3 regions of the Streptomyces purpurascens genome follow, and region 3 is predicted to be linked to each of the others. Evidence: riboswitches for the same ligand, from Rfam matches in the RefSeq annotation. Region 3 holds a riboswitch; each other region holds the start of a gene.
The links. A riboswitch is a leader RNA that binds a small molecule or an ion and turns the genes downstream of it on or off. The one in region 3 is predicted to bind thiamine pyrophosphate.

Region 1: it holds a riboswitch for thiamine pyrophosphate, as region 3 does, so the genes downstream of both, thiC (phosphomethylpyrimidine synthase ThiC) here and OHU35_RS30610 (thiamine ABC transporter substrate binding subunit) in region 3, are expected to answer to the same signal.
Region 2: it holds a riboswitch for thiamine pyrophosphate, as region 3 does, so the genes downstream of both, thiO (glycine oxidase ThiO) here and OHU35_RS30610 (thiamine ABC transporter substrate binding subunit) in region 3, are expected to answer to the same signal.

What each region holds. Positions count from the first base shown of each region.
Region 1 is NZ_CP108341.1:4,598,877-4,601,134, forward strand. It holds gene thiC (phosphomethylpyrimidine synthase ThiC) at 1-928, opposite strand, end outside; TPP riboswitch at 921-1,110, opposite strand; gene OHU35_RS20960 (YibE/F family protein) at 1,183-2,258, shown strand, end outside.
Region 2 is NZ_CP108341.1:2,496,678-2,498,935, forward strand. It holds gene OHU35_RS11415 (NAD(P)/FAD-dependent oxidoreductase) at 1-944, opposite strand, end outside; gene OHU35_RS11420 (hypothetical protein) at 977-1,327, opposite strand; TPP riboswitch at 1,379-1,490, shown strand; gene thiO (glycine oxidase ThiO) at 1,488-2,258, shown strand, end outside.
Region 3 is NZ_CP108341.1:6,674,577-6,676,834, forward strand. It holds gene rlmN (23S rRNA (adenine(2503)-C(2))-methyltransferase RlmN) at 1-958, shown strand, start outside; TPP riboswitch at 983-1,089, shown strand; gene OHU35_RS30610 (thiamine ABC transporter substrate binding subunit) at 1,213-2,250, shown strand; gene OHU35_RS30615 (ABC transporter permease) at 2,226-2,258, shown strand, end outside.

The DNA of each region.
Region 1 (2,258 bases), 2.1 Mb from region 3:
TGCGGTTGGCCGTCAGCGGCACATAGGCCAGGCGCACGCCCGCGTGGACCGTCATGTAGTCCACGCCCTGCTCGGCCTGTTCGATGACCGTGTCCTTGTAGACCTCCCAGGTCAGATCCTCGGCCCGGCCGTCCACCTTCTCCAGGGCCTGGTAGAGCGGCACGGTGCCGATGGGGACGGGGGAGTTGCGCAGCACCCATTCACGGGTGGTGTGGATGTTGCGGCCGGTGGAGAGGTCCATGACCGTGTCGGCGCCCCAGCGGGTCGCCCAGGTCATCTTCTCGACCTCCTCCTCGATGGAGGACGTCACCGCCGAGTTGCCGATGTTGGCGTTGACCTTCACCAGGAACCTCTTGCCGATGATCATCGGCTCGATCTCCGGGTGGTTGACGTTGGCCGGCAGCACGGCCCGGCCCGCGGCGATCTCGTCGCGGACCACCTCGGGCGAGACGTTCTCCCGGATGGCCACGTACTCCATCTCGGGCGTGATCTCGCCGCGGCGGGCGTACGCGAGCTGCGTGACCGCCTCGCCGTCCCGGCTGCGGCGCGGCTGGCGCGGGCGGCCGGGGAAGACGGCGTCGAGGTTGCGGAGGCCGCCGCGGGGCGAGGTGTGCTTGATGCCGTCGTCCTCGGGGCGGACGGGGCGGCCCGCGTACTCCTCGGTGTCGCCGCGGGCAATGATCCAGTTCTCGCGCAGCGGCTGCAGGCCCCTGCGGACGTCGGTGTCGACGAGTGGATCGGTGTACGGGCCCGACGTGTCGTACAGCGTGACCGCCTGGCCGTTGGTGAGATGCACCTGACGAACCGGCACGCGCAGGTCGGGGCGGGTGCCCTCGACGTATGCCTTGTGCCAGCCGATGGACTTCCCGGCCTCCTCGGACTGTGCGTCCTGAACGGAGGCAGGCGTGCGTGCGTCCTTGTCGGTCATGAGACCTACTCCCTACGCCGGCATTACCCGGTAACAGGTTCGGCGGTCGACGCAGCGGTTTCCGTCCGCCGACGTTCCGTGTGAAACATCACTCGACTTCGGTGATGTTTCATGTGAAACATCGCTGGGACGGAGGTCAGCGCCCTCTCAGCCCGGTGCTCCGAGCTCCCGCGTGTACAAAAGGTGCCTCCACGCTAGCGGCAATCTTGGCGCGGTGAACAGAGGGCCCCCCTCGTTCTTGCGATGATCGGTCGGTGACCACGACGCAGCGTCCCCCTTACCCACCGCCCGAGCCGCCTCGCGGATCCGGCGTCGGCAACGGCCGGGGAGACGGCCACGATTTCGTCCCCCGGGCCGGGTATGAGCCCGGGGCGGGTTACGGGCCCGGGGCCGGGGCCGGTGGTGAGCGTGGTTCCGGCTCTGCCGGGGGATACGGGCCGGGCAACGGCCAGGGTGGCGGCTCGGCCGGTGGGCACGGTTCCGGCGACGGGCAGGGGCCGGGCTCCGGCGGCGGGCACGGTTCCGGAACCGGCGGAGGCGACGGCCACGGCCATGGCCCCGGTTCCGCGCCAGGCGGCGGACACGGGCACTCGCACAGTCACAGCCACGGTCCGGCCGCGCCCGTCTCCATGCATCTGCGCAAGATCATCGCGGCGATCCTGATCCCGTTCGGCGCGGCCGTGCTGGTCGGTCTCGCCGTGCTGTGGCCGGGCGGCGCCCCGTCGCACGAGCGCACCGGCGTCGGCTTCGACCGGCAGACCGAGCAGGCCTCGGTCACCAAGGTCGTGGAGATCAGCTGCAAGGAGGCCGGCGCCTCGGGAGTCCCGCCGACCGGCGACACCTCCACCGCCGAGGGCTCCTCGGCGGAGCAGCAGGAGAAGGGCTCCTGCAAGCGAGCGACGATCCGGGTCGACAGCGGCAAGGACAAGGGCCGCACCTTCACCGAGATCATCCAGCCGGACCAGTCCCGCCAGCTGCACGAGGGCCAGAAGGTCGTGGTCGCCTACGAGCCCTCCGCGCCGAAGGACCTGCAGTACTCGGTCACCGACATCAACCGCCGTCTGCCCATGGGCCTGCTGGCCGGCATCTTCGCGCTCGCCGTCGTGATCGTGGGGCGGCTGCGCGGGGTCATGGCCCTCGTCGCACTGGCCATCAGCTTCCTGGTGCTGAACTTCTTCATCCTGCCCGCGATCCTCCAGGGCTCGAACCCGCTGATCGTGGCGGTGGTGGGCGCGAGCGCCATCATGCTCATCGCCCTGTACATGTGTCACGGACTGTCCGCACGGACCTCCGTGGCAGTGCTCGGCACCCTCATCTCCCTGTTGCTGAT
Region 2 (2,258 bases), 4.2 Mb from region 3:
GCCCGGCCGACGATGTTCAGGGCCACGGTGCGCGGCCCCTGGAGGGCGTTGTCCCAGTGGTGCACCAGCAGGCGCTCGCCGTACCGCCCCGAGGGGAAGGAGGCGCAGTCGCCGACCGCGTACACGTCCGGCGCCGACGTCCGCAGATGCTGGTCGGACACGATCTCGCCCTGGGCACCGAGCTCCACTCCGGAGCCGGCCAGCCATGCCGTCGCGGGGCGGGCGCCGATGCCGACCACGACCGCGCCCGCCGGCAGCCGCGTGCCGTCGTCGAGGAGCACCGCCCCGGGCTCGACGCGCTCCACGCGCGCGTGCGTGCGCAGCACCGCACCCGCGTCGGCGTACCAGCCGGCCATCGGCGCGGCGACCTCGGCGGGCAGTGCCCCGGCGAGCGGCCGTTCGGCGGCCTCCACGACGGTCACCGCGCAGCCCGCCTCACGCGCGGCCGTGGCGAACTCCGCGCCGATCCAGCCCGCGCCGACGACCACGATGTCGTGCTTGCGGGCCAGCACGGGCCGCAGCCGCTCGGCGTCGTCCAGGGTGCGCAGCAGATGCACGCCCGGCACGCCCTCCGCGCCGGGCAGCCGGATCGGTTCGGCGCCGGTCGCGACGACGAGGACGTCGTACGGCACGGGCCCGTCCTCGGTGTCCAGCTCGTGATCGCCGGGGCGCAGGCCCAGCACCTCGCAGCCGAGTCGCAGTTCGATGCCGAGGGCCTCGAAGTCGAGGTCGAAGGCGGAGCCCTCGGCCTTGCCGAGCAGGACGGCCTTGGACAACGGGGGCCGGTCGTACGGCTGGTGGGGCTCGGCGCCGATCAGGATCACGGTGCCGGTGAAGCCCTGCTCCCGCAGGGCGACCGCGGTCTGCACACCGGCCATGCCCGCGCCTGCCACGACCACGCGCCGCGGCACGGACGGACCTGGTTCCTGCGTCTGCTCGCTCACCTGATCACCATAGACAACTGACGTTCTGTCAGTCAGTGCTCATGCGCAGTGACCTGCTCCACAACGCTCGTCCCGCTGCCCTGCTGGGACTCCCACTCCCACGTCTCCTCCAGCCGCACCCGCCCGTCGGGCAGCTCCACGACCGTCGACACACAGTGCCCGGAAGAGGTGGTTCCGTCCTGCTTGAGCTGTACGTAGCGGAAGTCCAGCCGGTCACCTTCCCGGGTACCCACGAGATGCCCGCGTACGACGTCGCCGCCCGTGTACTCGGCCCAGATCTCGCCGTCCTTCTCGTGGTACGTGAACCGGGTGCGGGTCCCCACCTGGCCCGGCGCCTGGTCGGCGACCGGGGCCAGGAGAAGACCGTCGAGGGATCGGGCCATGGACGGAGGCTCCCTTACTGCGGATACGGCATCGGGCTAGGGTGGCCAACGTAGAGCACTCGCGGGAGCCCGGACGCACCGGGCTGAGAGGGAGGCTGGCGGCCTCCGACCGTACGAACCTGATCCGGGTCATGCCGGCGAAGGGAGGGGCTGGACGCCCATGTCGCGCACGCGAACGTCAGACGTCCTCGTCATCGGGGGCGGCATCATCGGCCTGGTCACCGCGTGGCGGGCCGCACAACGCGGGCTGGCCACGGCCGTGGTGGACCCCGAGCCGGGCGACGGGGCCGCGCAGGTGGCGGCGGGCATGCTGGCCGCCGTCACGGAACTGCACTACGGCGAGCAGACCCTGCTCGGTCTGAACCTCGCCTCCGCCCGGCGCTACCCGGACTTCGCCGCCGAGCTCACCGACCTCACGGGCCACGACCTCGGCTACCGCCGCTGCGGCACGCTCGCCGTGGCCCTGGACGCCGACGACCGGGCCCATCTGCGCGAACTGCACGCCCTGCAGCAGCAGTCCGGCCTGGAGTCGCAGTGGCTGTCGGGGCGGGAGTGCCGTCGCCTGGAGCCGATGCTCGCGCCGGGAGTGCGCGGCGGGCTGCGGGTCGACGGCGACCACCAGATCGACCCGCGGCGGCTGTCCGGGGCGCTGGTCACCGCGTGCGAGCGGGCGGGTGTGGTCTTCCACCGGGCGTGGGCCGAGCGGCTCACCGTCGTACGGGACCGGGCCACGGGCGTCGTCACGGCCGACGGGACCGCGCTGGACGCGGGGCAGGTGGTGCTGGCCGGGGGCAGTCTCAGCGGGCGGCTCGCGGGCGTCCCGCAGGACGTGCTGCCGCCCGTGCGACCGGTGAAGGGGGAGGTCGTGCGGCTGACCATGCCACAGCGGCACGGGCCCTTCCTGAGCCGGACCGTGCGCGCGGTCGTGCGC
Region 3 (2,258 bases):
CTACTTCGCGCGGTACGCGCACGAGCCGGAGCAGTGGACCGACATTCCGGCCGGTGCCCGGGGGAAGCTGCAGGAGGCGTTGCTGCCCGAGCTGATGAGCGTCGTGCGGCATCTGTCGACCGACCAGGGCACCACGCGCAAGACGCTGTGGCGGCTGTTCGACGGGACGCTCGTCGAGTCCGTGCTGATGCGTTATCCGGACCGGGTGACCATGTGCATCAGCTCGCAGGCGGGGTGCGGGATGAACTGCCCGTTCTGCGCGACCGGGCAGGCGGGTCTGGACCGGAACCTGTCCACCGCCGAGATCGTGCACCAGATCGTGGACGGCATGCGGGCCCTCAGGGACGGTGAGGTCCCCGGCGGTCCGGCGCGGCTCAGCAACATCGTGTTCATGGGCATGGGCGAGCCGCTCGCGAACTACAACCGGGTCATCGGGTCCATCCGGCGGCTCACCGACCCCGAGCCCGACGGCGTGGGGCTCTCGCAGCGCGGGATCACCGTCTCGACGGTCGGTCTCGTCCCGGCGATCCACCGCTTCGCCGACGAGGGCTTCAAGTGCCGTCTCGCCATCTCGCTGCACGCGCCCGACGACGAGCTGCGCGACACCCTCGTCCCCGTGAACACGCGGTGGAAGGTCCGGGAGGTGCTGGACGCCGGGTTCGAGTACAGCGCCAAGTCCGGGCGGCGGCTGTCCATCGAGTACGCGCTGATCCGGGACATCAACGACCAGGCCTGGCGGGGTGACCGGCTCGGGCGGCTGCTCAAGGGCAAGCCCGTGCATGTCAATCTCATTCCGCTGAACCCGACGCCCGGGTCGAAGTGGACGGCCTCACGGCCCGAGGACGAGAAGGCGTTCGTCGAGGCCATCGCCGCCCATGGTGTGCCGGTGACGGTCCGGGACACCCGTGGACAGGAGATCGACGGGGCGTGTGGTCAGCTCGCGGCCACCGAACGGTAGTCTGACCGTCGTACATACACCTTCATATTCCGACAGGGGAGCGCCACAGCGCTGAGAGTGCGGCACACGGCCGCAGACCCTCCGAACCTGGCCCAGGTCATTCTGGGTAGGGAGATCGGTCATCACTCGAGCTGTTGCGCCCTGCCCGGGAACCCTGAGTTCCCGGGCGGGGCCGCGTCTTCTCCTGGTCATCCAGGAGGAATCCAGTGAGCAACAACATCAAGCGGCTGACGGCCGTGGTCATCGGGCTCGGGATGGCCGGCACGCTCGCCGCGTGCGGGTCGTCCGGTGGAGACCAGGGCTCCGGCGACTCCAAGACCGTGACCCTCGTCAGCCATGACTCGTGGGCCGCGTCCAAGGACGTCATCGCCGCCTTCGAGAAGCAGTCCGGCTACAAGGTCGACGTCCTGGAGGACGGCGACGCCGGGCAGGCCGTGAACAAGGCCATCCTGACCAAGGACAACCCGCAGGGCGACGTCTTCTTCGGCGTCGACAACACGCTGCTCTCGCGGGCGCTCGACAACGGCCTGTTCCAGCCGTACGAGGCGAAGGGCTCGGACCGGATCAAGGCCGAGTACCGCGCCGACCAGGGCAAGCACCGGGTCACGCCCGTCGACACCGGCGACATCTGCGTCAACTACGACAAGAAGTACTTCGCCGACCACAAGCTCGAGCCGCCGAAGAGCTTCGACGACCTGGTCAAGCCGCAGTACAAGAACCTCCTGGTCACCGAGAACGCCTCAGCGTCCTCGCCCGGTCTCGGCTTCCTGCTCGGCACCGCGGCGAAGTACGGCGACGACGGCTGGCAGGGCTACTGGAAGAAGCTCAAGGCCAACGGCGTGAAGGTCGTCGACGGCTGGGAGCAGGCCTACAACGAGGAGTTCTCCGGCTCGGCCGGCGGCAAGAAGGCCAAGGGCGACCGGCCGCTCGTCGTGTCGTACGCCTCCTCGCCGCCCGTCGAGGTCGTCTACGCCGACCCCAAGCCCGGCGCGGCACCGACCGGGGTCGCGCAGGGCACCTGCTTCCGGCAGGTCGAGTACGCGGGGCTGCTGAGCAACGCCGAGAACACCAAGGGCGGCAAGGCGTTCCTCGACTTCCTGATCAGCGAGCGGTTCCAGGAGGACATGCCGCTCAACATGTTCGTGTACCCGGTGCGCGAGGGCGCCCAGGTGCCGCCGGAGTTCGTGAAGTTCGGGCCCCAGGCGAAGGATCCCGAGACCATGGACCCGGCGAAGATCGCCGACCACCGTGACCAGTGGGTCAAGTCGTGGACCTCACTCGTACTGAAGTAGCCGTCCGC